One region of the Sphingobium sp. RSMS genome, then DNA from elsewhere that is predicted to be linked to it. Evidence: predicted binding sites of a transcription regulator. Region 1 holds the regulator's gene; each other region holds the start of a gene.

The links. Region 1 encodes LexA, which represses DNA repair genes until DNA is damaged. Its sites were predicted from a motif close to GTTCCNCNCTTGTTCT; they were not measured.
Positions count from the first base shown of each region.
Region 2: a site for LexA is predicted at 2,994-3,009, ahead of EGM87_RS17295 (ImuA family protein). Genes of this name have one in related genera too.
Region 3: a site for LexA is predicted at 4,268-4,283, ahead of EGM87_RS06955 (S24 family peptidase). Genes of this name have one in related genera too.
Region 4: a site for LexA is predicted at 5,562-5,577, ahead of EGM87_RS09025 (ImuA family protein). Genes of this name have one in related genera too.

Region 1 covers NZ_CM191257.1:357,582-365,201, forward strand. Annotated here, with positions in the region: gene EGM87_RS01670 (sensor histidine kinase) at 1-85, shown strand, start outside; gene EGM87_RS01675 (citrate synthase) at 291-1,577, opposite strand; gene gltX (glutamate--tRNA ligase) at 1,595-3,049, opposite strand; gene EGM87_RS01685 (ComEC/Rec2 family competence protein) at 3,097-5,241, shown strand; gene lexA (transcriptional repressor LexA) at 5,232-5,918, opposite strand; gene EGM87_RS01695 (hypothetical protein) at 6,072-6,230, shown strand; gene EGM87_RS01700 (molybdopterin molybdotransferase MoeA) at 6,315-7,496, opposite strand; gene moaC (cyclic pyranopterin monophosphate synthase MoaC) at 7,493-7,620, opposite strand, start outside.
Region 2 covers NZ_CM191257.1:3,535,205-3,542,824, forward strand. Annotated here, with positions in the region: gene EGM87_RS17285 (error-prone DNA polymerase) at 1-468, opposite strand, end outside; gene EGM87_RS17290 (DUF6504 family protein) at 468-2,279, opposite strand; gene EGM87_RS17295 (ImuA family protein) at 2,197-2,973, opposite strand; gene EGM87_RS17300 (DUF1810 domain-containing protein) at 3,075-3,497, opposite strand; gene EGM87_RS17305 (SOS response-associated peptidase) at 3,497-4,114, opposite strand; gene EGM87_RS17310 (MbcA/ParS/Xre antitoxin family protein) at 4,338-4,688, shown strand; gene EGM87_RS17315 (RES family NAD+ phosphorylase) at 4,697-5,197, shown strand; gene EGM87_RS17320 (SOS response-associated peptidase family protein) at 5,362-5,916, shown strand; gene EGM87_RS17325 (Fic family protein) at 6,209-7,620, shown strand, end outside.
Region 3 covers NZ_CM191257.1:1,498,545-1,506,164, forward strand. Annotated here, with positions in the region: gene EGM87_RS06935 (DEAD/DEAH box helicase family protein) at 1-907, opposite strand, end outside; gene EGM87_RS06940 (DNA phosphorothioation-associated 4-like protein) at 907-1,368, opposite strand; gene EGM87_RS06945 (AAA family ATPase) at 1,370-3,400, opposite strand; gene EGM87_RS06950 (hypothetical protein) at 3,403-3,588, opposite strand; gene EGM87_RS06955 (S24 family peptidase) at 4,349-4,990, shown strand; gene EGM87_RS06960 (thermonuclease family protein) at 5,002-5,427, shown strand; gene EGM87_RS06965 (DUF5818 domain-containing protein) at 5,418-5,726, shown strand; gene EGM87_RS06970 (DUF6961 family protein) at 5,726-5,923, shown strand; gene EGM87_RS06975 (hypothetical protein) at 5,948-6,187, opposite strand; gene mobF (MobF family relaxase) at 6,258-7,620, opposite strand, start outside.
Region 4 covers NZ_CM191257.1:1,905,064-1,912,683, reverse strand. Annotated here, with positions in the region: gene EGM87_RS09060 (hypothetical protein) at 124-363, shown strand; gene EGM87_RS09055 (c-type cytochrome) at 465-1,139, opposite strand; gene EGM87_RS09050 (cytochrome C oxidase subunit IV family protein) at 1,143-1,481, opposite strand; gene EGM87_RS09045 (heme-copper oxidase subunit III family protein) at 1,490-2,176, opposite strand; gene EGM87_RS09040 (cytochrome c oxidase subunit 3) at 2,189-2,764, opposite strand; gene EGM87_RS09035 (cytochrome c oxidase subunit I) at 2,761-4,491, opposite strand; gene EGM87_RS09030 (cytochrome c oxidase subunit II) at 4,491-5,360, opposite strand; gene EGM87_RS09025 (ImuA family protein) at 5,584-6,429, shown strand; gene EGM87_RS09020 (Y-family DNA polymerase) at 6,326-7,620, shown strand, end outside.

The sequences.
Region 1 (7,620 bases):
CGCCATGGGCGGCGACATCCGTATCGACGACGCGCCCGAAGGCGGGGCGCGGTTCACGCTGCTGCTGCCGGCTTTGGGCGTATAGCGGAATCGATATTCGGTCTGGGCAAACCGTGCACCCGCCAAGGAGTAGCACGGATCAGACGGGGCAATGATCCCCTGAAGCCGGGACCGGGTTCCCGCCTGTGCGGGATCATGGGGCGCTCCCTGTCAGCAAACGGCCAACTCCCCGCCAAAACAAAAGCGGCGCCCAAACGGACGCCGCTTCCCTGCCTTATTGCCGGTGCAGCCTAGCGCTTGTCGACGGGGACATAATCGCGTTGCGCCGGGCCGGTGTAGAGCTGGCGCGGACGGCCGATCTTCTGCGCAGGGTCGGAGATCATTTCGTTCCACTGCGCGACCCAGCCGACGGTGCGGGCAAGGGCGAAGAGCACGGTGAACATCTCGGTCGGGAAACCGATGGCCGAGAGGATCACGCCCGAATAGAAGTCGACATTCGGATAGAGCTTCTTTTCGATGAAATAAGGATCGTGAAGCGCGATCTGCTCCAGTTCCTTCGCCACGTCGAAGATCGGATCGTCGACGCCCAGCTTCGCCAGGACGTCCTTCGCGGTCTTCTGCATCACGGTCGCGCGCGGATCGTAATTTTTGTAGACGCGATGGCCGAAGCCCATCAGGCGGAACGGATCGTCCTTGTTCTTGGCGCGGGCGATATATTCCGGAATGCGGTCGACGGTGCCGATTTCGCGCAGCATGTTGAGCGCGGCTTCGTTGGCGCCGCCATGCGCCGGACCCCAGAGGCAGGCGATGCCCGCCGCGATGCACGCGAAGGGGTTGGCGCCGGACGAGCCGGCCAGACGCACGGTCGATGTGGACGCGTTCTGCTCATGGTCGGCGTGCAGCGTGAAGATCTTGTCCATCGCGTCGACGACGACCGGATCGATGACATATTCCTCCGCCGGGACCGAGAAGGTCATGTTCAGGAAGTTGGCGGTGTAGCTGAGGTCGTTGCGCGGATAGACGAAGGGCTGGCCCACCGAATATTTATACGCCATCGCCGCGATCGTCGGCATCTTGGCGATCAGGCGGTGGCTGGCGATCTTGCGCTGTTCCGGATCGTTGATGTCGGTGGAGTCGTGATAGAAGGCCGAGAGCGCGCCGACCACGCCGCACATGATCGCCATCGGGTGGGCATCGCGGCGGAAACCGCGGTAGAAGGTGGTGAGCTGCTCATGCACCATGGTGTGGCGCGTGATGGTGCGCGTGAAATCCTCCAGTTCCTTCTTCGAGGGCAGTTCGCCGTTGAGGAGGAGGTAGGACACTTCCATGAAGCTCGACTGTTCGGCAAGCTGGTCGATCGGATAGCCGCGATGCAGCAGCACACCGGCGTCGCCGTCGATATAGGTCAGGCCCGAATCGCAGCTCGCGGTCGAGGTGAAGCCGGGGTCGTAGGTAAACATGCCGGTGTTGGCGTAGAGCTTGCGAACGTCGATGACCTGCGGTCCGACCGTGCCGTTCAGAATGGCATAGTCTTTCGCGTTGCCGTCGACGCTCAAAGTGGCATTGTTATCCGACATGGTATTCTCCTGATACTTCAATTGGCCGATGCGTGCCTCACAGCGGCCAATCGTTCCAAGCTCTCCGTCTTCCCCAGAAGGAAAAGGACGTCGAAAATTCCCGGCGAAACCGTGCGACCGGTCAGCGCCGCGCGCAAAGGCTGCGCGACCTTTCCAAGCCCGAGGCCGGCATCCTCTGCCACGCGGCGAATGGCTTCTTCGATCGCTTCGACCGTCCAGGACTGGACGGGTGCAAGAGCGTCGGCTGTCTGTCCCAGCAGCGCGCGTGCGGAATCGTCTAGCAGAGCAAGCGCCTTCTCGTCAAAATCGAGCGGGCAATTTTTGAACAAGAATTCGGCGCCCTCCGCAATTTCGTTAAGCGTCCTGGCGCGGGGCTTGAGCGACGGCATGGCCTCTGCAAGCCGTTTCTCGCCATCCTCCGGCAGGTCGATGTTCAACCTTGCCGCAACCCTTGGCGCGACCAGCGCGGCAAGGCGCGCGTCATCCGCCTCGCGCAGATAATGGCCGTTCAGATTCTCCAGCTTCTTGATGTCGAAGCGAGAGGGCGAGCGGCCGACACCTGAAATATCAAAGAGTTCCACCGCACGCTCGCGGGAAATGATCTCCTCGTCGCCATGGCCCCAGCCGAGTCGCAGCAGATAGTTGAACACCGCTTCGGGCAGCATGCCCAACTCGTCGCGATAGGCATCGACGCCAAGCGCGCCGTGCCGCTTGGACAGCTTCGCGCCGTCGGCCCCGTGGATCAGCGGGATATGGGCGTAGATGGGCTCTTCCCAATTCATCGCCTTTATGATGCCTAGCTGGCGGAACGCATTGTTGAGATGGTCGTCGCCGCGAATGACATGGGTGACGCCCATGTCATGGTCGTCGACCACCACCGCCAGCATATAGGTGGGCGTGCCGTCCGAACGCAGCAGGATCATGTCGTCCAGCTCCGCATTCTGGACGACGACGCGGCCCTGCACGGCGTCCTCGATCGCCGTCTCGCCTTCGCGCGGCGCTTTCAGGCGGATGACGAAGGGCGCGCCTTCCGGGGCTTCGGAAGGATCGCGGTCCCGCCACCGCCCGTCATAGCGCATCGGCTGCTTGGCGGCGCGCTGCCGCTCGCGCAGTTCCGCCAGTTCCTCGGGCGTCGCATAGCAGCGATAGGCATGGCCGGAGGCGAGCATCTGGTTCGCCACTTCGGCATGGCGGGGCGTGCGCTCGAACTGGAAAACCGCCGGTTCGTCGCCGCCCAGCCCCAGCCATTCCAGCCCGTCGAAGATCGCGGCGACCGCTTCCTCGGTGGAGCGGGCCCGGTCTGTGTCCTCGATCCGCAGCAGGAACTTGCCGCCGTGATGACGTGCGAACAGCCAGTTGAATAGCGCGGTGCGCGCGCCGCCGATGTGAAGAAAACCGGTAGGCGACGGCGCAAAACGGGTTACTACCTGCTTGTTCGAACCTGTAGCACTCACCGTTTCATTCCCTGCCATTCGCCCGGATACCACCCGACCCATCCATGATCGCGACGCCCCCTAGCATGGCTTTCGAGCCACGACAAACCTCCGTTGTCAGTTCGGCCCGGGGGAAAGCGGCGCGGATTTGGCGCGGCGTGGAGCTGTGGCTGGAGGAGGAGCGCGAACGGTTGCCGCTATGGGTTCCGGTCGCCCTGGCTGCGGGAATCGCGGCCTGGTTCCTTCTGCCTAATCGGCTGGAATGGCTGGCCTTTTGCTGCGTGACGCTTGCGGTTGCCTGCGCCGCGCTGCTTTTGCCGCCCGGTGGCCGGGTGCGTCAGGCGATCGTCGTCGGTGGCATTCTTGCCTGTGCGGGGTGCCTGCTGGTCTGGGGGAAAGCGACGATCGTCGGATCGCCGCCCCTCGACCGCCCGGCCTTCATCTCGCTGAAGGGGGAGGTCCGGTCGGTCGAAAGGCTGCCCGCGCAGCACATGAGTCGCGTGCTGGTCCGGCCTGTCGGCGTGCCTGCCCTGCCGCCCCTGGTGCGCGTCAATCTTGACGATGCGTCGATGCCGCCGGGGGTCGGGGAGGGAGCCATCATAGCCTTCCGCACAAGGCTGATGCCGCCTGCGCCGCCCAGCCTGCCGGGCGGCTATGATTTTGCGCGCCGCGCCTATTTCGAGGGCGTCGGCGCGACCGGGCGTGTGCTGCCGCCGGTTACGGTCCTGCGGCCGGCCACGGCCGGCCCCCGGTTGAGGGCGCGTCTGTTCGAGCATATCCTGGAGCGCGTTCCGGGACAGGGCGCCGGCATCGCCGCTGCCCTGGCCACCGGCGATCAGGGCGCGATCGCGCAGGCAGATGCGGAGGCGATGCGGCGGAGCGGCCTTGCGCATCTGCTGTCGATCAGCGGTCTGCATGTCACGGCCCTGATCGCTGCGGTGATCTTCCTGTTGATGCGGATGATGGCGCTCAGCCGCCGGGCGGCTCTCGACTGGCCGCTGATGCTGCTGGCCGCGGGCGGCGGCGCTCTGGCGGGCATCGGCTATACGCTTCTGACTGGCGCAGAGGTGCCGACCGTGCGATCCTGCGTCGCTGCCCTGCTTGTGCTGGGCGGACTGGCGATGGGGCGGGACGCGATCACGCTCAGGCTCGTGGCGGCGGGGGCGCTGGTGGTGCTGATCCTCTGGCCAGAAGCATTGGTGGGGCCGAGCTTCCAGATGAGCTTCGCGGCCGTGATAGCCCTGGTGTCGCTGGGCGAGCATCCGGCCTTCCGCGCCTTTCTCGCGCCGCGTGACGAAGGGGTATGGCGCCGGATCGGGCGCAATCTTGCGGGCATGCTGGCGACCGGCCTGGTCGTGGAGCTGGTGCTGGCGCCGATCGCGCTGTTCCATTTTCACAAGGCGGGCATGTTGGGATCGATCGCCAATCTGGTGGCCATACCGCTTACGACGCTGGTGGTCATGCCGCTGGAGGCGACGGCCTTGCTGCTGGACCTCGGCGGGTGGGGTGCGCCCTTCTGGTGGCTTGCCGCGCGATCGATCGACCTGCTGTTGCTGATTGCCCATGGCGTGGCGTCCAGCCCTTGGGCGGTGGTTCTGGCGCCCGCCCAGTCGGGCGTGGTGTTCGGCCTGATGCTGCTGGGCATGCTGTGGTGCCTGCTATGGCGAAGCCGGTGGCGCTGGGCGGGTCTGATGCCCGTGACCACGGGCGTCATGATGGTGCTGACCAGCCCGATGCCCGCCATATTGATAAGCGGGGACGGCCGGCATGTCGCGGTGCGCACTGCCGATGGCGGCATGGCGATGCTGCGGGCGCGAGCCGGCGGCTATGCGCGCGACGTCATGGCTGAAAGCGCGGGTTATGACGGTACCTTGCAGGCATTGACGGCGCTGCCCCAGGCCCGCTGTTCTCCCGATCTATGCGCCGTTCGCCTGAAAGGAGGGGGCCGGAACTGGAACCTGTTGCTGACGCGACGCAGCGTGAGGATCGATAATGCGATACTGGCGCGGGATTGCGCCTATTCAGACATCGTCGTCAGCGACCGCCGCCTGCCGGGCGCCTGTCGCCCACGCTGGCTGAAGGTGGATCGACGCTTCCTCGCCAGGACGGGTGGCCTGACCATCGATCTGGACCATGGCACCATGCGCAGCGCGAAGGCGTGGCATGATGAGCACCCCTGGGTCGCGCGGCCTTCCAGCCGGCCGCGCGAATACAGGAAGCATCAGTTATAGCGGCGCAGCAACCCGGCCAGCTTGCCCTGGATGCGAACCTGCCGAGGGTCGTAGATTTGCGGTTCATAGGCGCTGTTGGCGGGATCGAGCCTGACCTTCGGACCCTCACGCCGGAAATATTTCAGCGTCGCTTCATTTTCGTCGATCAGGGCGACCACGATCTGCCCCTCGCGCGCGACGTCGGTGCGCTGGATAAGCGCGAAATCGCCGTCCAGAATGCCCGCTTCGACCATTGAATCCCCCGCCACTTCCAGCGCATAATGATCCCCGGTGCCCAGCAGCGCGGCGGGAACGGAAAGCATGTTCTGCCCCTCCAGCGCCTCGATCGGCACACCCGCCGCGATCCGGCCGTGCAGCGGAATCTCCAATATGTCGTTGGCGGCGACCGGTGGCCTGCTGGCCGCTGGACCGGGCGTCAGCGGCGGCTTGGCAGGCACGACGACCTTGGGAGCGCGATGCATGGCATCGGGCAGTTTGAGCACTTCCAGTGCGCGGGCGCGATTGGGCAGGCGGCGGATGAAGCCGCGTTCCTCCAACGCATTGATCAGGCGGTGGATGCCGGATTTGGACCGCAGGTCCAGCGCTTCCTTCATCTCCTCGAAAGAGGGGGATACGCCTCCCTCCTCCAGCCGGGTCTGAATGAAGCTCAGCAATTCCTGTTGCTTGGGTGTCAACATCTCGCCTTGCCCTCCTTGGAACGGATGGAGAACGCATAGGAAACGGAACGGGGCAAGTCAAGCGCCTAACCGTTGGGCGCTTTTGCTGGAACGCGGAAGGCCGCAGGCCGTTTAACGCCTGCCTTCCACGAAGAAGGTGAATAGGAGAGAAAGATGGCCAACCAGAACAACCAGGGCGGCGGTCAACGTCGCGACCAGCAGGGCGGCGACCGCTCCAGCCAGGGTGGACGCCAGCAGCAGCAGGAAGACCGGCAGGGCCAGATGGGCGATGAACGCCGTCAGGACAAGTCGCCCGGCAAGCAGCAGCGTTGAAGGAACGGCGGCGGTCCAGCATGGCTGACATCGCCGCCATCCGTCAGGACTGCACTGGAAGGGGTCGCGCGGCGGCCCCTTTCCTTATGCGAGGGGAAGGACCGTGACGGGATCGCCGGCGGCGACCGGAGCAGAGCCGGCGGGGCGCAGGATGAGGCAGTCGGCCATCGCCATGGCCGCAGTGGCGGCGCTGTCCTGCGATGTCACGGAAACGATGCCCGCTTCCGTGCGGAAGGCGCGGAGGTAATCGTCGCGTTCCCCCGTGGCGGGCAGCGGCGCGGCGAGCGTCGCCGGCGCGGTGCGGGGCAGGGGCGATGCCGCGCCCATCATGTTGCGGACCAGCGGCAACAGGAACAGCGTCGCCGTCACGAAGGCCGATACCGGATTGCCCGGCAGGCCCAGGAAGACGGCGGAACCCAATGTCCCCGCCATCAACGGCTTGCCCGGACGCATGCGGATCTTCCAGAAATCGAGCGAACCCCCGGCCTGGACGAAAGCCGGGCGGACGATGTCGTGATCGCCCACCGATGCGCCGCCGGTCGAAACGATGATGTCCGCCTGGCTGGCGCGGGCAAAGGCCTGGACCATGCCGGGGAGATCGTCCGGCACGATCCCCAGATCGATGACATCGCAGGAAAGGCCGGCGAGCAGGGCGGCCAGCATCGGCGCGTTGGATGAGGGAAGCTGGCCGGGCTGCGTCGGCGCACCGGGGGGCACGAGTTCGTTGCCGGTCGAGAGCAGGGCGACCCGCGCCCGGCGCGATACGGGCAGCGTCCCATGCCCGGCCAGCACGGCGAGCGCGATCTGCGCCGCCCCCAATGCGCTGCCGGCCTTCAGCAAAAGGCCGTCCTTGCGGAAGTCGGAACCGGCCGGACGCACATGACGCCCCTTCGTCAGCGCCTCCTCCAGCCCGCGCAGCATGTCCCCCTCGCGCGCGGCATTTTCCTGAATCAGGATGCTGTCGGCGCCCTGCGGCAAGGGCGCGCCGGTGAAGATGCGGCAGGCCTGGCCGGGTTCGAGGGGCGGAGGCGGCGGGCCGCCCGCTGCGCTTTCGGCGGCGACCTGCCATGGCCCGGGCCATTCAGCGGCGCGCACGGCATAGCCGTCCATGGCGGAAAGATCGGCCCAGGGCTGATCACGCAGCGCAACGACATCTTCCTTCAGCCATCGTCCGGCGCAGGCGGGAATGGGCATATGCTCCATCGGCAGCGGCCTTGCCAGCGCCATCAGGCGGCTCTGCGCCTCCGCGACCGGAAGCAGGCTCATGACGCCGGCCCGTCCCCAGCCGTCCAGTCGCCGGACTTGCCGCCGCTCTTGGCCAGCAGGCGCACGTCGCTGATGATCATGCCCTTGTCCAGCGCCTTGGCCATGTCATAGACCGTCAGCAACG
Region 2 (7,620 bases), 570 kb from region 1:
ACGCCGGCGCAGCGACAGCGCCATATAGGCGCGGCGGCCGAAGGCGTTCCGTAGATCCGAGAGGTTGGCGAGCGACGCGCTGTCAGGCAGGTCCGGCACCAGAATGGCGATCAAGCCCTCGGCATGGTTCGCGACATCGGCCCAGTGGAGCAAGCAGCAGCCCTTGCCGCCCCGCGCTTTGCCGACGGAGAGCATGCGCGTCAGCCTGCTCCACGCTGAGCGGTCTGTCGGATAGAGCAGTAAGGCCCGACCATCGGTCAGATCGACGCGAGTGCCAGGGATCATCCGGACCTGGGTGGCTTTCTGCGCTTCCCAGCCACGCACCACGCCTGCGACGCTTCCCCAGTCCGCAAGCCCGAGCGCCCTATGGCCCAGCAAGGCAGCGGCGGAGAAGAGCTGCTCCGGCGAGGAGGCGCCGCGAAGGAAGGAGAAATGGCTCGTCACCTGTAGCTCGACATAGCGGGTCATCAGCCGAAGATCCCGTGCATGTACCAGCTCAGATTGCCGGTCTGCTCATCGACGCCATCACCACGGCGGAACAGCCAGAAACGCTCACCGCCGGTTGCCTCGACCCGGAAATAGTCCCGCACCGCCCACATCTCGCGGGCGCTCCGCCACCACTCGCCATGGATGCGCTCGGGGCCATCGCCTGCGATCACGCGATAGTCGGTCCGACGCCAGGTGAAGCGGCGGGGCGGGTGATCGGGGAGCAGCGCCACGACATGGGAGAGAAGCTCGGGCCTTCTGAGCATCCGCACGGGGCGCTTCCAACTCGGCCAGCCCACGGACTTTGCCAGAGCCTCGACCCGCCGGACTGCGCGTTCGGGCACATCACTCTCGTGGGAGGAAAGGCGGAACGGCGCGTCAGGTTCGATCCGACCGGCGAGCTGATCGATGAGCGGGGCGATGTCGTGTGGGCGGTCACTTGTGCCAAGGCCCGCCTCCAGCGTCTGTGCCCGAAGTTCCTCAACCCGCGGCGCGACGAGCATCATCGCCTCGATACCAAGCCCAGGGTCGATTCGCTCGATCCGCATGTTGAGCATGCGCTTTAAATGCCGGGCATCGCGTGTGGCGCGGGCGGTGCCAATCGCGACATGCTGCTCGGTACCATCGACAATCATGCAGGTAAGATGGGCAGCGCGCAGGCCCATGCCGCGCTCCTGCAGCACCACCACCAGATCGTTGACCAGATCACCGATGACCTGGGTGATGGCCTCGGCGGTGCCGATGGGTTCGAGCAGCCGTCGCTCCGCCCGTGGTGGCTCGAAGGGCACGACCGGGACGATCGGCTCGGCGACCAGTCCACGCGCTTGGTCCAATCGACGGACGGTCGTTAGCCCCAAGCGGCGGGCCAAGGGGCCGCGCGGCATGGGATATAGATCGGCGATCCGTTCAAGGCCGAAGCGCGCCGCCGACATCAGTGCCTCGGGTTCGAGCCGCAGAGCTGCGAGTGGCAGATCCGCGATCGCCTGCGTCTCGGTGCCGGGTGGCAGCAGGGTGATGGCTTCGCCGCCATAGCGCGCCAGCGCATAGGCGGCGCCCGGTGTGCCGGCAATGGCGATGCTGGCGGTAAAGCCCAGCCGCTCGAGGAAGCGCTGCAGCCGTCGGCAGAAGCGCGCCTCGCCTCCGAAGAGGTGGGTGGTGCCGGTGAGATCCAGCCATAGCCCGTCCACGCCCGACGGGCAGGCGGTCGGCGTCCAATGTCCGACGGCATGGAGCGCCAGCCGATCTAGCCAGGCACGATCGGCCTCGGGATCGGCGTCACGCACATCGAGGTCGGTCACCAGCGCGCGAGCGTGGGCAGCCGCCATGCCGGGACGCAGGCCAAGCTCAAGTGCCACCGGGCAGGCGGCGGTCACCATCTCACGCTGCCCTGTCCGGGTGATGAGAATCATGGGCTGCCCCCACAGCGTCTTCCATGTGGGAGCGGAAGCAGGCCGGATGCTGGCGCCGCCTTCGTCCGTCGGCATGGCTTTGAAAAGATGCTCCGCCGACTCGCTGCGGCGGCCCATCTCGCGCATGGTCGGCCGCTGGTGCGCAGGCAAGGCGTCGATCTCGCTCTGGCTTGGGCGCTGGGCACCTTCCCGCGCCCAGCGCGCACCGGGCCGCCAGCCACCGCCGCGCGGCACCGAACAGGCTCCTGGATTGTCGTCGATCGGTCCTGCAAAACGCGCAGCGAACGACGGGCCAGCGGGCTCAGGCCGCTTGGCTGGCCGCTCCAGCCGCCGCAGACGCTCTATGGGAAGCTGCGGCAGGTAGAGCGAGGCGACCCTGATCATCGCACGCGTCCAGTTCGAGGGAGAAGGGATTGCCGTTTCGCTGACGGACGAGCTCGACGGACCAGCGCGCGCGTCCGACCCCGGGATGGGGAAGACGCGTCGAGGGCACGCAGCCGATTCGCCAGCGGGTCATGGCCGACGAAAGTCCGCTCAGCGGACAACGGGCGCGCGACCGGTGGCGGCGGTAGAGGAGGATTGGCGTCTTGCCGTCAGAGGCAGCGAGCTGCAGCCGACGGGTCGCCGTCTGATCAGCTGATTTGACCTCCGCAATGACGCAGGCAAGCGAGCCGTCGCGGAGAGCATCCTCGCTCATGGCGAGGACGGCGCTGTCGCTCGTGCCCTGCGCATAGAGAACCCGCTCCGGTCTTAGCCCTACCTGCTCCAGCCCCGGCGCATAGAGGTCGAACTTTGTGAGCGCCCAAAATACGGTAAATCCGGGCTGCGCTGCAAAGCGGGCGGCAATGCCGGCCGCGAACAACGTTGCGGCAGCGTCATCGCTAAGCGTCGCAGACGCGGCGGCAATCTCGTGTAATGCGCTGCCGTCCAACCCACGATCGGCTAGGCGCTGGTCAATCGCGTCGATGCCGAAGGGCAGGGCAGGCCCCCGCGCGGCGCGCGCCTGCGTGAGGTCCGCCAGTAGGGCGGCAAGAGGAGTGGCGCGAGGCCGGTCAAACGTAGAAGCGGGGCAGACCATGGGAACATATCGACTCAGATGTTCCCTTTATGTTCCGTTCGGCAGGGAGATTCGTCAAGCGGGATGAATCGTAATTTTTCCTTCGCCCGTCTTCAGATGGATCAGTCCGCAAGCATTTGCAGGGTCACTGGGTCGCGCTCTCCGCCGAACCAGCGGTCCAGCGCGCCCGCGAACAACGGACATGGCTCCGCCGCCTCGAACAGGGTTAGCGATGAACGCAGCTTCATGGCATCGATGCTACTGAACACGGCGACGGGATCACAGGTGCCCAGCTGCTGTAGTGCGTCTACGCACTCCCGATAGCGCGGACCAAGCAGGTCGTGCTCGAGATAGGCGCGGGCTTCGTCGATCGACGCGATGCCATAATAATGGGCGGTCGGACTTTGCCCCAAGCCGCGCAGCTGCGGGAGAATGTACCACATCCAGTGCGAGCGCTTTGCTCCAGCCCGGATCTCCGCCAATGCGGTGGCGTAGCTATTTTCCTGCGCCTCGACGAAGCGGGCGAGGGTGGCATCGGTGGTCATTAGAGCAGCGCTCCCTGCGCTGGCGGCGAGCCGTAGACCTGGGTGACGGGCAAGCTGTCTTGCGGCAGCCAGCGCAGCACTTGGCCGGCGGGTACGGTTGGATCAAGCCAGTCAACCCACTGCTCGCGGGTAAGGGGGATGATCTGCCTATGATGGTAGGGAGCCACGTCCGGTCCTGCGTCCATGGTGAGCATAGTGAAGGCTTCGCCCAGCGGGCTCTCACGCCATATGCCTGCAATGCAGAACCAGCGATGATCTGCCATGGTGAAGAGCCATTTGTCGAGCCGCTTCTGCTTGGGATCGGCGGGATCTGTAAACTCGTAGAAGCCATCGGCCAGAATCAGGCAGCGGTGAGAGGTGAACTCGCGCCCCTCGGAGCGGAAATTATAGACTGGTTTGCCCTTCGTGCCCGGCCAGCTCCATCGTCGGTTGACCAGCTCCCCTGTGCTCCGCTCGCCCTCCACCGACCGAACGATCGGCGCCATGTCGGTCATCTTGATGTCCTCACGCGCGGGCACATTGGGCTTACCCTCCGGCATCTTGATCTTGATTTTGAGATCTTCAAAATCCTCGGCGATCGAGGCGATGTCGACCTCCAGCCTATAATCGTTGCACATCGCTCCTCCTTCTTGGCCGCGCTTGCCCCTGCCATCCGGCAAAACGGAGCTAATTGGAGATTCGGCGCATGCTGGTAGGTTAACGCGCGACCAGTCCGACTGTTCGCCACGGAAATATGACATCGTCTTTGGGCGGTCGAGCAGAATGTCAGCGCCTACCCCAGCTTGTATGTCGCACATTGTGACGCTATATTGCGTCAAAATGATTGCGTTAGGAAGTGTTATGGGCCTGCTAGAATATGCCGATCACGGACTTTTTGCTCCGAGTAAGATCGCGGCAGCATTCCGGACGACCAGCGAGGAGGTTGCTCGATCGGCCGGCCTGGGTCGTGACGCTGTACAGCGCAAAGAGCGCTTGCGTTCCGATAAAACGCAGCGCCGCCTGAGGGAAATGATCGAGGTGATCACCAAAACCAGCCCGCGCTTCGGATCCCCTCTCATCGCCTATGCCTGGTACAGGTCGGAGCCACTGCCGGGATTCTCCGGCCAGACGGCCATGCAACTCGTGCAGGATGGCAGGGCGAGCGAGGTGCTGGAATATATCGACGCTGTCGACGCAGGCATTTACGCCTGACTGCGTTCATGCGCTACCAGGGCAAACTCTACCGGGCGCTGAACCCAATCTATGCGCGCGAGCCACTTTCAGGCCGGGGTGCTGCCCTATATGGCGGCCGTTTCAATCCCAAAGGAACAGCCACTCTCTACCTCGCAACTTCATTGCAGACGGCAATTAGAGAGGCAAACCAGGTCGGAGATCTCCAACCGACGACGATCGTCTCCTACGATGCAGATATCGCGAATGTCTTCGACGGTCGTGATGCTGCTGAACTCGGAAAGTACGGGATGATCCCAACCAGCTTAGGCGAGCCGGCCTGGCGCGATCAGATGAAGAAGGCCGGGAAAGCGCATACCCAGATCTTCGCTGAAAGCCTCATCTCCGACGGCTTCAACGGCTTGCTCGTTCGCAGCTTCGCTCGCGGCGCCACCGATGAGGATATCAACCTCGTGCTCTGGAAGTGGAGTGATAGACACCCGTTTAAACTCACGCTCATCGATGATGATGGACGCCTGAGTAATATCTGAATCTTGGGTGGGGCGGGTCAGCGCCGTTTCCTGCCAAGCTGCTGCGAAAGGCCTGCCAACAACGCAGCCATATTGGCGGAATACGCTACGCGGGGATCGTTGATCAGCCCCTAACCTCGCAGCCGGTCACTCTACCGGCTCATCGACTCCCTTCGCCGGAGGGCTTGACCCTGCTGATTGTTCCCTATATGTTCTCATCAATGGACTCGAAATCAACCCCGTTCGATGCCGACGCGCTCGGAAGTCGCCGTGCGATCATCCGGCGTAACCCGAATGACGTAGAAGAGATCGAGATGATCGAGGCAGCCTGGGGGTCAGACCCGCGCTTTAGCGATGGGGTGCGCTACGAGTTCATGCGATCTGAAGGGCGATCATTCCCGAGCAATCGCTGCCTGGTGCCGGCTTCGGAATTTCACATCCGCAATGGCGAGAAGAAATTCCGGGTGACCATGGAAGACGGCAATTTCTTCTATCTCGCCGCCATTTGGGAGCCCGCCATGGGCGACTGGCCAGTCTCCTATCGCATTATCACCGTTGACGCGAACCCAGAGGTGATGCGCTACCAGGAGCGTCACGGGGCCATCATCCAGCGCTGGCAGGTCATGAAGTGGCTGGATTGCCAGGTACCCGAAACGGATCTGCTGGTAACCCCGCCTGCGCATCTGTTTTCGGTCGAGGAGATCCTGACCAAGCCTGTGCAGACCAGTCTGGCGTTTTGAGCAAGAGCGGGGCGGTGAATCCGTTCGCGCATACCTTCGCCGATCGATGGCAGCTTGTCGGGCGGCTGACACATCGCCGTTGAAGAGTGAGCCATCTGCCAGTTCCAGCAAGGCCGACCGGCTCGGCGGCAGGGCATTGGCGGCGTCCGTGATGGATTGGAAGATCGTGGCAGGCCAGCCCGTCCGCCCCGGCTACAGCTTTCGAAACGGCATCCTACGTTAATTTTCGTAATCAATCTTAGATGGTAGACGTCATTGGTAATCGTTTTCGTATCGCGCTAAGTGTTTTCACATGAAAGATGACATAGATGACGGTCGGCCGAAGCTGGGCCATATGTGGCTGCGAGCGGCGTTCGCACCGCAAAGTCCGCCGCCCTATTCCGAAAGCTACCTCGTCTCGGGTGCGCGGCGCACCGAAGTAATCGCTGGTCGCACTGTCGAGTTCTACCCGCGTTCCTATGCGACCGGTGACAATGTCATCGCCAACCTGCGCTTTGCCCTGCGCTATGAATCCCTGGATCTAGGCGTGCTGGCCGCAACCTTCGTTGCCATCGACGCCGAGGTCGTCGCGGCATGGGTGCGCACCGAGCCGAGCGGCAGCTACGCGCGGCGCGCCTGGTTCTTCTATGAGTATCTGACCGGCGAACGTCTCGACGTGCCCGATGCCGCGGCCGGCAATTATGTCGAGGCGCTCGATCCGCAGAAGCATGTCGCCGGGGCGAGGCGGAACTCGTTGCGGCACCGCGTTATCGATAATCTGCTCGGCACGCCGGACCTGTGCCCCACGGTGCGCCGCACGGCGAAGCTGGAAGGGCAGATCGGCGTCCATATCGATGCCGAGGCACGCGCGATCATCGAACGCTATGACCCGGCCGTGCTCGCCCGCGCAGTCCGGCACCTCTTCACCAAGGAGACGCGCGCGTCCTTCGCCATCGAGGGGGAGGCGCCCAGCCCGGATCGGACCGAGCGGTTCGTCGCCGCGCTGCGCGCCGCCTCCAGCTTTGACACGGGCGACAAGGAAGCGATCGTTCGGCTCCAGAATGCGATCGTTGATCGCCGCTATGCCGCGACCGACTGGCGCAGCTTCCAGAATTTCGTCGGCGAGACGACCGTTGATCTCCGCGAGGAGGTGCATTTCATCTGCCCCCGACCTGAAGACGTTCGCTCGCTGATGACGGGCTGGAAGGCGCTGACGGCGCGGATGCTCGCTGACGACATCGAGCCTGTCGTAGCAGCGGCAGTCGCGGCTTTCGCCTTCGTCTTCATTCACCCGTTCGAGGACGGCAATGGTCGCATCCACCGCTTCATCGTTCATCATGTGCTGAGCAAGACAGGTTTCAGCCCAGACAGCATGATCTTCCCTGTGTCGGCCGCCATCCTCCGAGATCGGCGCAGCTATGACGCGGTGCTGGAGAGCTTCTCAAAACCCCTGTTAAGCGCGATCGATTGGGCCTGGACCAGCGAGCGCGAGATCGCGGTCCGCAGCGACACCGCGCCGCTCTATCGCTTCTTCGACGCCACCCCTGTCGCCGAATATCTCTATGACCGCGTGGTCGATTCCGTCCGTACGGACCTGCGCGAAGAACTGGGCTTCCTGGCTATGTTCGACCGCGCGATGGAAGGGGTCCGCACAATCGTCGATATGCCGGACCGCCGCGCCGCGTTGCTGATCCGCCTGATGCTTCAGAACGGCGGACGTCTTTC
Region 3 (7,620 bases), 1.1 Mb from region 1:
GTGTAGCTGCGTACAAGGCAGTCACAGTCTTACCAGCACCGGTCGCGAGTTCTAGGATGCCGTTGTATGAGTTCGCCGCCCAAGAACGTATCGCGGCCATCTGGTGCGGACGCATCTCGAAAGGCTTGCCATTGAATTGCTCTGGAACGCGCGGGCGCGAGCGCAGCACGCCCGAACGACGCGCAAAAAAGTCCTTCACCTTTTCGTCTTCGGACTTAATGGTCGGCTTTTCAGGAAATTGCTCCGAAACAAAATTTAACCCTGCTTCTATAGCCTCGGGTATAGACGTTATTATAGTGGAGCTTTCAGTCTGCCCCGACCAGAGCTTATCAAAAATTCTCTGATGATTTTCGACGTACTCTCGTTGTCCATCCTTCCACGACTTAAATACAGTTATCTCCTCGGAATTATACCGAGGGTCTAGTGCACTCATCGTTTCATTCATGGAACCACTGAAGCTAACAGCGTCGCCGAAGCGATCACGAAGAATGCCAATCTTCTGATGGAAAAGTCCTTCTGGACGTATGGCAACCTTCATTTCCAGCTTCCCAGCCTTGAACAGCCAGGCAAGCAAGCGAACACGGTATTCTAGAAGGCTTCCTTTGTGATCATCGATTATGGCTGCAAACGAGGGAAGCTCTGCATCTTCCCAGGGATCCATCGCACTGTCTCGGATGGCCTCAAAATCAGAAGGCGATACCAGCTTTCCAAATATGAGTTCAACCTTCCCATCGCTCTCAATGATTTGAGATAGGGCTGTCGGTGCATTGAGCAGCACAGCGAGTGAGAAATACCCCACAGCTCTTTGGTAGCTAACGCACGCGGACAACGAAGGTACGAAAAAGTCGGCGTAAATATCGTCGACTTCCGATGTGTAGCTCGTTTTTAATTGAACTTTTCTGAGCATCAGAAGTCTGGGACTACGACTTCGGGGGTAGAGCTTTTGTCATGTGGCCTGACCCCAATGGACTGGAGGCCTCGCCAAACTGCGTCCTCAACGTCAATGTTGGCATGGCGGTCAATCCATGATTGCACGAGCTCGAGGCCGCCGTTTGCGTACTCTTCATAAATTTTGACGCAATCGGCCTCTCTGTCGGGGCGAAGAATATCGGAGTTGCCTGCGTCGGCCAATGCAAGTGCAAACATCAAATCCACGGCATCATTGGTCTGATATTGCGCGCCCGCGATGTCCTCCGTCCCGATCGAGCTGCTCAGAGGTTTCTTTCTCCGCTCTTTAAAGCCAAGGACCGCGCAAAAAGTAAGCGCCTCCCTCAAGGTCGGAAACATGGTGGCATCTTTTCCGCCAAGCTTTTGAAGGGTCTCCTCAAATTCCCGGCTTCGCTTTACTGGCGTTTGAATAAGACGCATTTCACATAACCTCGGTTATTTTTGTTCCGTCGATATCACTATTATAAATAGTAAGGTCGTACGTCTTTCCGTTTATCACGATGTCTTCGCGAGGTTTTCCTGCGCCATCAATCTGGTTATGCCGCGTCAAAACATACTCGTGCTGTATCTTCGGACCGAGCATTTCCATCACCACATCTGAAGCCTGCGATGTTGAGACAAACAAGATCACCTGCGACGCAAGCTTCGGTAGGAACTCAGCTACGCCGCGCCGATAGACCGGATCGAGGTGACCAAACGGGGAGTCGACCACTAGCGGGGCCACAGTGCCTGGAAGGAGGATGTCATCGACTAAATCCGCCCTTTCCTTGGCGTATTTCGCAATTGCCCCAGTAAAGGCCAGTCCTAGAAGCTGATTTTCGCCCGTACTCTTCGCAGCTTCAGTGCCGCGCTCATCGGTCAGTTTAAGCTGATAATTCTTATCCAGTGTAACCTTGACCGATTTGCGCATGACGCTTTGAACGATCCCGTCGATCTCTTTTTCGATGCTAGCTCGCGCTGCTTCCTCTTCCTGCTGCAGGCGCCCTTGCAGGCGAGTGGTTAATGCTGCCGCTAGTTGTGCGCGCCTAACATACCTTTTGGCGGCTTCCGATTTTTGAACAAGTTGATCTCGCTGAGATTCAAAATCCTTCTTCTGCCTTTCAAAGGCGATGATTGATCCCTGGCAGTCATTGCGCTGGCGTTCCGCTTGCCGCTTTTGCTCTTTTGCCCTCTCTCGAGAAGCTTCCTTGGCCGCGATGTCGTCGATGGGATTGCTTGCCAGCTCTTTCGATATCTCTTGGAGATCTGCATCAAGTCTCTGAATCTCACCCTCGAGTCGGCGCAAGTCTTCCTGATTTCGTTCAAAGTCGCTCCATGCGCGCTTACTTTTCTCGACAAGGGTTCCGAGGGCCGTGCTGGTGGTCATCACGCGTGACATGACCACCTGGTCCCCGGCGGTTTCAAGGAGTGCCTTGATCTTCTCGTATTCAGGGCTGCCCTGAGCGATTGGACGACCGCACACGCACATTTCATCTTCTAAAAGTTCATCCACGAACTTCTGATCATAAGGTGCAGGTAGCCGTCCGCGCGTGTCTTCGTTTCGGATGACATTGCCGGCTTCCGCGACGAGCTCCTCAGCCAGTACTGAGGTCGCGAAGGTACGCATCCAGCTGTCAGCTCGCTGTGCAGCCTTCGCCTTTTCGGCCTCTTTCTGTCGAATGTCGGCCTCAATGCGGGCTCTGCGCGCTTGGGCCTCTTTCGCAGGTTTAGCCCCTGCAAGTTCTTGATTGAGGCGCTGAATGCGGTCTTCTGCAGTCTCAATCTCTTGTTCAAACTTTGTGATCTGCTCTCGGTATTGAGAGATCCTTGCGTCGGTCTTTTCAATGGCTGCTTCGGCGGCTTGCGCATCTTCACTAGTGTTATCAGATGCTTGTCGCTTATAGTCGCCCATTACCTTGGACAAGTCATCGAGGGCCATTCTGGCAACCGTCGAGCCAAGGATGCCCTTCACTGCCTCACCAAATTTTTTGGCCCCGGAGGCACCGGTGTATCGACTAGTGGCCTCTCCGTAGAAAAAGAAATGTGGGGCCATCTCTTTAGGAATGACCGAGTTGATAAAGCGATCAGGCCGGTCTTTGGCGCTCGGAACCTCGGCGCCGTTATCGATTTCACTCAGGCGAAGCGGCTTGGTTTCTCTACGTGGCTGATCGTAGGTTCTGGAGGCGCGATAAGTTCTCCCCTCGTGCCTGAAATCTATCTCAACGGTCGTTGTGGTAGCGCCGTCTTTTTGCGCTGCAAATTTGTTGACCAGCCGTTCGGGGTCCTCAAATTCGCTTGGGGCTGGTAAAATGTCGAAAAAGCACCAATTGATGGCTGCTAATAGACTCGTTTTGCCTACACCGTTTTCAGCCCTAATGAGCGTAACGTTCCTCTCAGGGTCGGTGGAGACGAGAAACGAGTTCTCGCCGTAAAAGCTACGCCAATTTTCGATACGAATATATTCTATTTGCATGATCAGAGGCGGTCCACATTATTGTCTATGATCTTCTTTACTTCCCCAGGAATCCCTCGCGCGGTTTCCCCATTGAGGAAGTAATTTCCTCTGACTTTATCGACGATTTGACGAATGAGCTTGTCTAACTCCCTGACATCAAATCCTTCTTTTCCGCCGGGGCTATCCTCATCGCCTGTTCCGTTCATGCCCACTCCGCTCATCAGCCTTGATTGCAGCTCATCCTAGATAGAAACCTTGCCCGCTTACAAGGGCGAACTGTCCCACCATATGTTGGTCTCAGTTACCAATTTGTGATGGGCGAAGTGTTGTGTCTGAGGGCTTTGATCGGCGGCGGTGCATTTGAACCGATTTGAGCCCTGCAATCTGAGGTTGACGGCTTCGTACATTGAGGCGTCACGGACGCTGAGGCGGAGAGTTAGGACCGTTCGCTCATAGGTTCCCTCCCACCGCCACTATCTTATTGCCAATCAATTAGACGGCCCTTCTTAGGGATGAAAAATCCCCAGCTTCGGCGAGACGACGAGACCAACAATCCGCTAATTTACGCCACGAGTTGTGCCGAATATTCTGACAACGGACAGTCTTCAATCACCCGTTCATCCTACTAACCTCACGCGATCCCATTGGGCTGCGAACGCTATGGCCAGTTCGGCAAATTTCAGCAATTGCTCCGACTTCATTCATATAACCGCGCAAACGCTCTTCGGTCCGTCGACGCGGCCGCCTGCCGGACTTCAGATCGGCGACCAGCCGTGGGTCTCCAACTGCCAACCTGCCGAAGGTGCTTGGCGACGTCTGGGTTCGCGCTAGATATTCCTCGATCTGCTCCAGAAGCTCCATAGTCCAGACTCGTTTTGCACTTGTGTTCCTGTTATGTTCTTACTAGGAAGGCTTCCTAGAGTCTAGGATCGATTTTCCTAGGAACCCGCGATAGGACTGGCAGTCATGGATGACGCACGCAGAGCCCTGGACGAACTGATCCAGCAACGAGGCTGCAATTATTCCTCGGTTTCGCGACTGCTCGGGCGCAACGCAGCCTATATCCAGCAGTACATTCGCCGCGGCAGCCCGAGACACCTGGATGAGCAGGATCGCTCGGTGCTCGCCCGCTTTTTCGGGGTAGACGAGAAGGTGCTTGGTGCCCCTGCCCGTCGCTCAGGTCCGGTCGTCGAACTGGTCCATGTGCCCGTTCTCGATGTCGAGGCATCGGCTGGCCACGGCGCTCTGGCCGAAATGGAATCCAAATCCGCGCAATTCGGCTTCGATGAGAAGTGGCTGCGCCGGCTGACCGCCAGCAAGGCATCGAGCCTGTCGATCATCGCCGTGCATGGCGACTCGATGGAGCCCACCCTCCACGATGGCGACGAGGTCATGGTCGATCTTGCCGATGGCCAGGCGCGCCTGAGAGACGGGATCTATGTCCTGCGGATGGATGACATGCTGAGCGTCAAGCGGATTGCCCTCGAACCGCAGGGTAAGCGCGCTTCGGTTTTGAGCGACAACCCGGCCTATCCGAGCTGGCGCGGCCTGGAAAAGCGGACGCTCAACATCGTCGGACGGGTTCTCTGGTTCGGACGGGCGCTTTAAGGAGTCATCTTATGCTTGCCCTCCTTGCCGCCTCGATCGTCGCCTCCAGTCAGACCTTCACATGCACACCAACCCATGTCTGGGATGGCGATGGCCTGGTCTGGTGTGCGGAAGGGCCCCGCATTCGCATCGCTGGCATCGCTGCCCGAGAAATGGATGGCAGCTGCCGCACCAATCAGCCCTGCCCCGATGCCACGGCGATTGAGGCACGCGATGCGCTCGTCCAGCTGATGGGCGGCGCGCGCGGAACGATTTCGACGGGTCACATTGTGGTTCGAGGTCCGCGGCTGTCGTGCCGCTCGGAGGGTTCTGCAGGCGGAAGCCGCACGGCCGCCTGGTGCCGCCTGCCCTCCGGCGCAGATCTCTCCTGCGCAATGATCCGTACGCGAACGGTGCTGCGATGGGACCGTTACTGGAAAGGGCCAGCGTGCCGGTAAGCCCCGACCTACACCTTCGTGGCGAGCTCGTCGAAGGGCCGTTTGGCCTCGTGCTCCAGGCAGGCGGCGGCCACTGGGAACTGGATGCGCCGAGGTCAGCTCGGCGCCTTGTCGGCCGCGAGGTCGAGGTCACTGGCCAGCGTGCGGGCTTCAACGGCTTGATCTGCAAGCAGGTCTGGCCGGCAGGGACAGCCCAACCTCGCCGAATGCAGCTTCCAATCGAACGCCTGCTGGCTGGTGGCTTCGTGATCTACGGACTTCTGGCGACCCTGGCCGGGCTTGCCGGACAGCTTTCTTGATGCTCAGCGATTGGGAACTCTGGGCCTGTGCCAACCATGTCCTGGAAACCCATGGCGACAAGGCACCGTTCCACGTCGCCGAACAGATTGGCGCACTCGCTCTCGCGGGTGATCACGCAGGAATTCGGGCGTGGCAGGCCATCGCTGAGCGGATTGTCCAGCTGACCTCCAACCGTGATGGCGCCCGGCTGCAGTAGCCGTCTTCGACGCTGCCGTCTCGTTCATCCGATCGGCGATAGATCGCCCGGAAACAGACATGCCTGCGCGCTGGATGGGCCACTGGCATTGCCTTCAATCCTGAAACCGCGCATGCGCTCGACAAGATGACGAGCCAGATCGACCCTGGCGCTGCGCTGGGCGCGCGGATCATCCGCATTGAGACGAATGAGCGTGTGCTCTGGCGCAACGGCCAGCGCGACTTCGAGATGGGTAAGGAGGATATCGTCGGAGATTCGGGGCATGGGTCAATGAGAACAAATAAAGAACTTCGCGTCAACCGGCCATGTGCGGACGCATGGGGACAGTGGGACGCTAGATGCCGATCTCGAACGGCTTCGTGATCGAACGGTCAAGCTCTGGCGGCTTGCGTTCCGGCGCAGGAGCCACACGATCCTTGGCCTGCCCTTTGGCTGCCGCATCGCGGAGGAGATCGACCGTTTCAAGCGCCGAACGCTTCATGCCGGCATTGCGCTCGACCGCCGCCTTGAGCTTGCCAGCATTATCGACATACAGGGTGAGGCCATCGCGCAGCCGCGTGACTGTCACCAGGAACGTCTGCTGGTTGGCCAGATTGCGCTCGCGGCTGTCCATCACCGCAATGCCGCGATCGGAGGTCAGGCCCTGAGCCATATGGGCGTTGAGCGCATAGGCAAGATCGAGACGGCGGAGCATCGGATCGCCCTGCTCCAACCTGTGCTCTGCGCCCAAGGATGTCTTCACCACGACAGCCTCGTGGTCGATAGCAACAATCCGGGCCTGGTCGGCATTGAGCAGGCCCCGTTGGTGATCGGTCTCGGTCCACCGGATCTTGTCGCCGGTGTAAATGTCGAGGCCGCGGACTTCAAAAAGGCGCAGCGGATCCTGCTCACCTTGCGGCCTGATCTGACCGGGACGAAACTCGAACTGGCGGCCACGCTCGTTCTCCAGCGTGACCCGCTCGCGCGCCACATCGGTTCCGACCACCCGGTATTCGCCTGCTGCAAGACCCTGGCTGCGCTGACGCCGCGCCACATCGACCACCATGCCGGGGGCGTAGGTGCTCGCATAGCGCATCTCCTCGCGGGTCACATTGACGCGCGACAGGGTCTGGAGCCGCATGGTTTCAGGACCAAGCTCGCCGCTCGCTTTTAGGCCGGTCTGCACCGCATCGTTCACCGCGGTGCGCAGGTCTCGGCCTGAGGCATAGATTGCGTTTGCCTCGCGCTCGACTGACGAGAGCGACAGCCAGGCTGCGGCGGCTTCGACAGCCGCGTCATTCCCCACCTCGATCACTTGGGGTGCCAGATGGCGCATGGCATCCTCGATGCGCCCCTCTTGCGCTGCCTGCTGTGCAGCTCGAAGGCCCTCTGTCCGTGCGCGGAGATTGGTGCTCATGACGGCCGTCTCAATGCCGGCTTGCTGCATCACATCGAACGGCTTTCCGGCATCGACGGCACCCAGCTGCTTGCGGTCACCAATGCTCGCAAAGCGGCCGAGCTCGAGCAGGTTTGCGAGCCGCACCAGCTTTTCCTTGTCGGCATTGCCGACCATTGATGCCTCATCGAGCAGCACGACAGTGCCGCGCATGTCGGCCCGCGCCTCGGCGAGACGGTCCGCATCGGCCCCTTCCAGGAGATCGCGGTGCCGCGCGAGAAACCGCGACACCGTCATCGATGGAATACCCGTATCGCGCTCG
Region 4 (7,620 bases), 1.5 Mb from region 1:
TGGTGCAGATTTCATATTAACGCAGTTGATTGAAGTCAAGCCGGAACCGCATCCTCCCTCCTCTTGTCCCGCCGCCCTCGTCGTCCCATATTGTGATGAGGTTCATGCAGAACGAGGCGCGCCATGGAAAACCGGCTGCTCCAGATCGAGAAAGCGTGGGAACAGGCGCTGGGCGATATTTTCCAGCCTTATGTCGATCTGAAACGCGAACCGACCGCCAGCGCCATGGAGGCCTTTCGCACCGTGCTCGGATCGACCGATCATGACATCCGCCGCCACATCGCGCGAACGGCGGCGCGGCAGGGATCGACATTCCTCAGCCGCTATCTGGTCGAGGAAGACTGGCGGCGGCCCAGCCCCTGAAGCCACGGGCATCTCCACGCCCCGTTCGCCCTGAACCTGTCGAACGGCTTCACTTCTCTTCAAGAAAAGAGCGGGGTGGTATGCGACCCGCCGCCACCGCTCTATCGCGCCGCAACCACCTTCGGCTGCGGCAAAGGCGGCGCCCCCGTCCCCAAGGTCGCCAGATATTTGATCACCGCCGCCCGATCCTCCGGCTTGCGCAGCCCGGCAAAGCTCATCTTCGTTCCCGGCACCTCGCGCCCCGGAGAGGCGAGGAAAGCGAACAGCGACTCATAGCTCCAACTGCCCTTATGTCCCTGCATGGCGGGCGAATAGGCAAAGCCCGCATGGCTCGCCACCGGCCGCCCGACCACGCCCCACAGATTAGGCCCGATGCGGTTGGGTCCGCCCTGGGTGAAGTCGTGACAACTCATGCAAAGCTGCACCTTCTGCTTCCCCACCCCCGCATCCGCGCTGGCGAGCAGGGTGCCCAGATCGACCGGAGGAGCAGCCGCCGCCCCGCCGCCGCCCGTCCCGGGCATCGGCGCTTTCCCCCGCATGTCCCGATGATAGGCGATCACCCGGCTGCCTTCCCCCGCCTCGCTGAAACTGGCGGGCCAGTCGCGCTGGATCGACGCCATGTCGACGCGCGGCGGCATCTCGTCCATCGGCTTATAGGCCAGCTCCCCCGGCCGCACCCGCGTATAGAGCTTGTCGCTGAACCATCCCAGCCCCAGCGCCGTCACCGCCGCTCCCGCAACGCACAGTCCCACCGCCATCCCATGCATCCGGCCCATGGCTCACCCCCCTCCGCCCATGAAGATGGCGCGGGTCCAGAAGGCGTAATTCGCCTCGATCGTCATGATCCGCACCAGCACCAGCAGCACCAGCGGCGGCACCAATATCGCATAGATCAGCGACAGCCGCTCCCACGCCAGATGCATGAAGATGGACAGGATCAGCCCCGCCTTCAGCAACATGAAGGTCACGATCAGCACCCAGCGCACGATCCCCTGCACATGCATATAGTCGACCAGATAGGACATGGCGCTGAGCAGGAACAGCAGGCCCCAGACCTTCAGATACAGGCTGATCGGATGTTGCTGGCCCTTATGGGTCGCTGAAGGATCATGCTGCATGGAGCCCCTCACCAGAGATAGAAGAAGGCGAAGATGAACACCCAGACGAGATCGACGAAGTGCCAGTACAGCCCGGCGATCTCGACCGCCGAATAATCGCCCGCCTTGTCATAATGTCCCCGCGCCACCTTGGACGCGATGATCAGCAGCAATATGACCCCGCAGGTCACATGTAGCCCGTGAAAGCCGGTGATCATGAAGAAGGTCGCGCCAAATTGCGGCGCGCCCATCGGATTATACCAGGGCCGCACGCCCTCTTCGAAGATCAGCTTGCTCCATTCGAACGCCTGCATGCCAAGGAAGACAAGCCCGAACAGGGCGGTGATCAGCATCAGCGCCGTCGTTTTCCGCCGGTCGCGCTGATAGCCGAAGTTCACGGCCATCGCCATGGTGCCGCTGGAACTGATCAGCGCAAAGGTCATGATCGCGATCAGGACGAGCGGTAGTTCCTGCCCGCCGATATTCAGGGCGAACACTTCCGCCGTATTGGGCCAGGGCAGTACAGCCGACGCCCGCATCGTCATGTAACCGGTCAGGAAGCAGGAAAAGATGAAGGTGTCGCTCAGCAGGAAGATCCACATCATCGCCTTGCCCCAATGGGTATGGCGGAAGACTTCCTGATCGGCTGACCAGTCGGACGCGATCTCCCTCAACGTGGGAGCGATGACTTCTCTATCTGGGACAGCCTGAGCCATGGCGGAACATCCTCAAGTCGACAGCAGCAAAGCGGCGAGAACCAGCCAGACGATCAACAGAAAATGCCAGTAGAGCGCGCAAAGGGCGACATTGCGCATATTGGCCGCCGCCAGCGCCCGTCCGGCGGCAAACAGCCCGCCGATGATGTGCAGACCATGCAGCGCCGTCAGCAGATAGAAAAAGGCATTGGCCGGATTGCTCGACAGCGTATAGCCCGCCCCCTGATAATGCCGCCAGAGCAACAACTGCCCGCCAAGGAACAGCACCCCCAGCGCCGATCCGACGATTGCCGCCCGAACCGCCCGTTCCCTCCGCGCCACTTCCCAGGCGACGCTGCTCGCCGCCAGCACCAGCGTATTGATCCACAGCAGCGGCGGATCGGGCATGGGCTTCCAGTCATGGACATGTTCCGTGCCTGCATGCAGCCCCATGCGCATCAGATAGGCCGCCAGCAGCAGCGAGAACATCACCATGGCCACGCCGAAATAGGCGACCATCCCCACCGCCCCCGCCGACGGCCGATCCCGCTCCACCGGCTGCGGGCCCGGCTCCCAGCTCTTTTCGGTGAGGCGCGCGAGGATGGTCATGCCCGCTGTTCCACTTGGGGTTCCGTCTGGGGAATGAAGTCCCGCGCCGCCCCCGGCACGCTATAATCATAGGCCCAGCGATAGACGACCGGCAGATGCGGCCCCCAATTGCCATGCGCCGGCGGCGTGTCGGGCGTCAGCCATTCCAGGCTGGCCGCGCCCCAGGGATTGGGATCGGCGCGAGGCCCCCGGAACAGGCTCCAGATCATGTTGAAGAAGAACAGCCCCTGCGCGCAGAAGACGACCAGCGCCGCAATGCTGATCCACGCATTGGCGAGATGCACCGATTGCGGGATGAAGGCCGTCTCGCCCAGAGCGTAATAACGGCGCGGAACCCCCAAAATCCCCAGATAATGCATCGGCAGGAAGATCGCATAGACGCCCAGGAAAGTGATCCAGAAATGGAGCTTCCCCAAAGTTTCGTTCCACATCCTGCCGAATATCTTGGGATACCAGTGATAGATGGCGCCGAATATCACCAGAACCGGAGACACGCCCATCACCATATGGAAATGCGCGACGACAAAGAAAGTGTCGGACAACGGCACATCGACACTGACATTGCCCAGAAACAGCCCCGACAGCCCGCCGTGGATGAAGGTGAAGATGAAGGCGATGGCGAACAGCATCGGCACCCGCAAATGGATGTCGCCGCGCCACAGGGTCAGCAGCCAGTTATAGACCTTGATCGCCGTCGGAATGGCGATGATCAAAGTCGACGTGGCGAAGAAGAACCCGAAATAGGGATTCATGCCGCTCACATACATATGATGCGCCCATACCAGGAAGCTCAGCGCCCCGATGATCACGATCGCCCACACCATCATGCGATAACCGAAGATATTCCGCCGCGCATGGACGCTGATCAGGTCCGACACGATGCCGAAGGCGGGCAGGGCGACGATATAGACTTCGGGATGGCCGAAGAACCAGAAGAGATGCTGGAAGAGGAGGGGGCTGCCGCCCTGCGTCGGGGTGATCGCACCCATCGACTGCATGGTGGGCATGAAGAAGCTGGTGCCCGCCAGATGATCGAACAGCATCATGATCGCCGCGACGAACAAGGCCGGAAAGGCCAGCAGGCCCATCACCGAAGCGGTGAAGATGCCCCACACCGACAGCGGCATCCGCATCAGCGTCATGCCCCTGGTCCGCGCCTGCAACACCGTGGTCACATAATTCAACCCGCCCATGGTGAAGGCCGCGACGAAGATGGCGAGGCTGACCAGCATGGTCACGATGCCCCATTGATGCCCCGGCGTCCCCTCGCTGATCGCCTGCGGCGGATAGAGCGTCCATCCCGCCCCGGTCGGCCCGCCCGGCACGAAGAATCCCGCCACCAGCACGATCACCGACAGCAGATAGAACCAGAAGCTCAGCATGTTGACGAAGGGGAACACCATGTCCCGCGCCCCGATCATCAGCGGGATCAGATAATTGCCGAAGCCGCCCAGCAGCAGCGCCGTCAGCAGATAGACCACCATGATCATGCCGTGCATCGACACGAATTGCAGATAATTATCAGGCTGGATCGCCGGAAAAGCCCCCGGAAACCCAAGCTGCAACCGCATCAGCGCCGACAGCACCAGCGCCACCAGCCCGATCCCGATGGCGGTGCAGCTATATTGGATGGCGATGACCTTGTGATCCTGGCTCCAGACATATTTGGTGACCCAGCTATGCGGATGATGCAGCGGGCGCAGGTCGTCGGCCAGGGTGGTAGCCATCAGCGAATGCTCCAGGAGGCAGGGACGATACAGGCATTGGCCTTGATCAGCAGGATCGACATGGCGGCCGGCGGCGCCTCCGCCAGAATCTGTCCGAAGCTGCTCTGCTGCGCCTGCCATTGCGCGAAGGCCTGGGGCGTCTCCACCACCACCTTGCCGCGCATCGCATGGTGGCCGGTGCCGCACAGTTCGGCGCAGAGGATGTCGAACGTGCCCGTCTTGGTCGGGGTCAGCCAGAAATAGGTGACGATGCCGGGTACGAGGTCCATCTTGGCCCGGAATTCCGGCACATAGAAGTCGTGCAGCACGTCCTTGGAGCGCAGCACGATCTTCACCGGCTTGCCGACCGGCAGATGAAGGTCGCCGCTTTCCACCAATATGTCATCCCGGCCGAACGGGTCGAGCGGATCGAGGCCCAGCCCATTGTCGGGGGTGATATATTTGACCCCCGCCGCACCCAGCACGCCATCCGGACCGGGATAGCGGAAGGACCATTGCCATTGCTGGCCGACCGCCTCGATGACGGTGGCTTCTTTCGGCACCGAGACATATTTGCCCCAGGCCGCGAGCCCCGGCGCCAGCATGCCGGCGATGCCGATGGCGGTCCAGAATGTCAGCCGCCTTTCCAGCGAAGGGTTTTCCGGCTCATAATGGGCGCGATGGCCGGGGCGATGGCGATATTTGACCAGCGCCCAGGCAAGGAACAGGTTCAGCCCGACAAAGGCCGCCCCGCATATCCAGAGCGTCACGTCGAGCGCGGAATCGATCGATCCCCAATTGGATGCGATGGGCGTGCGCCACCATGGACTGAACAGGTGAAAGGCGACCGAACCGACCACGAGCATGGCGATGGCTACCGCAACCGGCACAAGCCCTCTCCCACATTGGCAGGCGCTCGCAGCCTTTCAGTCCGGCATTTCGAGTCGCCTCGGTAACACCCGCCGCGACAACTTACAGAAAAAGCGCTGACGGGGGAAGCGTTTGGGAAATTGTGGGGTGCGAGCGTCGCCAGCGCCTTTTCCGGCTCGGGCCTTCACGGTCGATTGACAGCGCCTGTCATTGCGGCGAAAAGAACAAACAGGGAACGAATATATGGCTGAGTCGGTGAAGACCCTCGCCGCCCTCAGGCGGCATATCGCATCGCTGGAGGGCGTTCCAGCCTCCCAGCCCCATGCGCGGGTGGAAACCGGCTATGCGCCGCTCGACCTGGCGCTGGACGGCGGTCTGGCGCGGGGTCGGGTGCATGAATTCTTCGCCGCGACAGAGGAAGGGGGGGCGGGGGCTGGGCTGGCCCTGATCCTCGCGCGGCTGGCGGCGGGGGAGGCGCCCCTGCTCTGGCTGCGCACGATGGCGGCGGGCCGGGCGGGGGGCATGCCCTATGGCCCCGGACTGGCCGCATTGGGCATCGATCCCGCCCGGTTGCTGATCGGCGCGATGGCCGATGACGCCATGCTGCTGCGAGCGGCGGTCGACGCGCTGCGATGCCCCGCTTTGGGCGCACTTGTGGTGGAATTGCGCGGGCCGGCGCCCTTGCTCGACCTGACAGCCAGCCGGCGGCTGGCGCTGGCGGCGGAGTCGTCCGGCGTCACGGCTTTCCTGTTGCGGGTGGGCGGCGATCCGGTGCCTAGCGCGGCGGACACGCGCTGGCGCGTTGCGGCGGCGCCCTCTCTGCCCTTGCCGGGAAACGGGCCGGGCAGAAGCGCCTTCGACCTTGGCCTGTTGCGACGGCGGGCGGGACGGGACGGGCTCGGCTGGCGGCTGGTCTGGGACAATGGCCGGGGCATGTTTGAAGGAAGTGGAGGTGGGCGCGATGAACGCCATGGCCTTGGACAGGATGGCAGCGGACGGGAGGGCGGAGGACGCGATGGGCAAGCGCCGCTATCTGGCGCTGTGGTTTCCGTTCCTGCCGATCGACCGGCTTCGGATCGCGCGGCCTGATCTCTGGGCGCAGGGCGAAGGTCCCGCAGCCGTCGTCGAACAGGTGCGCGGCGCGATGCGGCTGGCCACGCTCGACGCCGACGCTCTCGCGCTGGGCCTGACGCCGGGCATGACGCTGGCCGATGCGCGTGCGCGGGAACCGGACCTGCGCGTGTTCGATGCCGATCCCCATGGCGATCAGGACTGGCTGGAGCGGCTCTGCGACGGTTGTTCCCGCTACACGCCGGTTGCGGCGCTGGATTCACCCTTCGGTCTGATGCTCGACATTACCGGCTGCGCGCATCTCTGGGGCGGGGAGGAGATGCTGGCGCGCGAGGCGGCCGAACGGCTGGAGCGTCATGGCATGCGGGTGCGCCATGCCCTTGCCGGAACGGCGGAGGGTGCGCATGCGCTGTGCCGTTTTCCGGTGGGCGCGGCGGCGGACGAGGATGCGGCGCTGCGCCGCCTGCCGGTCGAGGCGTTGCGGCTGGAGGATGAAAGCGCGGTGGCGTTGCGCCGCTCGGGACTGCGGACCGTGGGCGATCTGGCGGCGCGGCCGGCGGCGGTCCTGGCGTCGCGCTTCGGTGAGGCGGCGGTGGACGCGCTGCACGCTTTGCTGGGATTGGGGAGGCGGCCTCTTGCACCCCGGCGGTCGCGTCCCGCGATCCGGATCGAGCGGCGTTTTGCCGAGCCGATGGGCAGCACCGCCTTTGCCCTCCGGACGCTGGAGGAGATGGCGGCCGAGGTGGGGGAGCGGCTCAGCGAACGCGGGCAAGGCGGTCGACGGTTCGAGGCGCTGTTCTTCCGCAGCGACGGCCTTGCCTTTCCCTTGCGGGTGGAAACCAGCCTGCCGGTGCGGGACGCGCCCGCTATCATGCGGCTGGTGCAGGAACGGATCGATGCGCTGTCCGATCCGCTCGATCCCGGTTTCGGCTTCGACATGCTGCGCCTCACCGTGCCGCAGGCGGAGCCGATGGCGCCGACGCAACTGGCGCTGGAAGGGGGAGAGGCGCGTCGCGAGGAAAGCGTCGCGGCTCTGGTCGACCGGCTGTCGATCCGGGCAGGCCGGGCTCGCATCCAGCGGCTTCACCCGAAGGACAGCCATATCCCCGAACAGGCCCAGCTTGCCCTGCCCGCCGTGGAAAGCCGCGCCCCCATGAACTGGCCGCAAGAGGGGCAGGAGGGGGAGCCGCCCATGCGCCCGCTGCATCT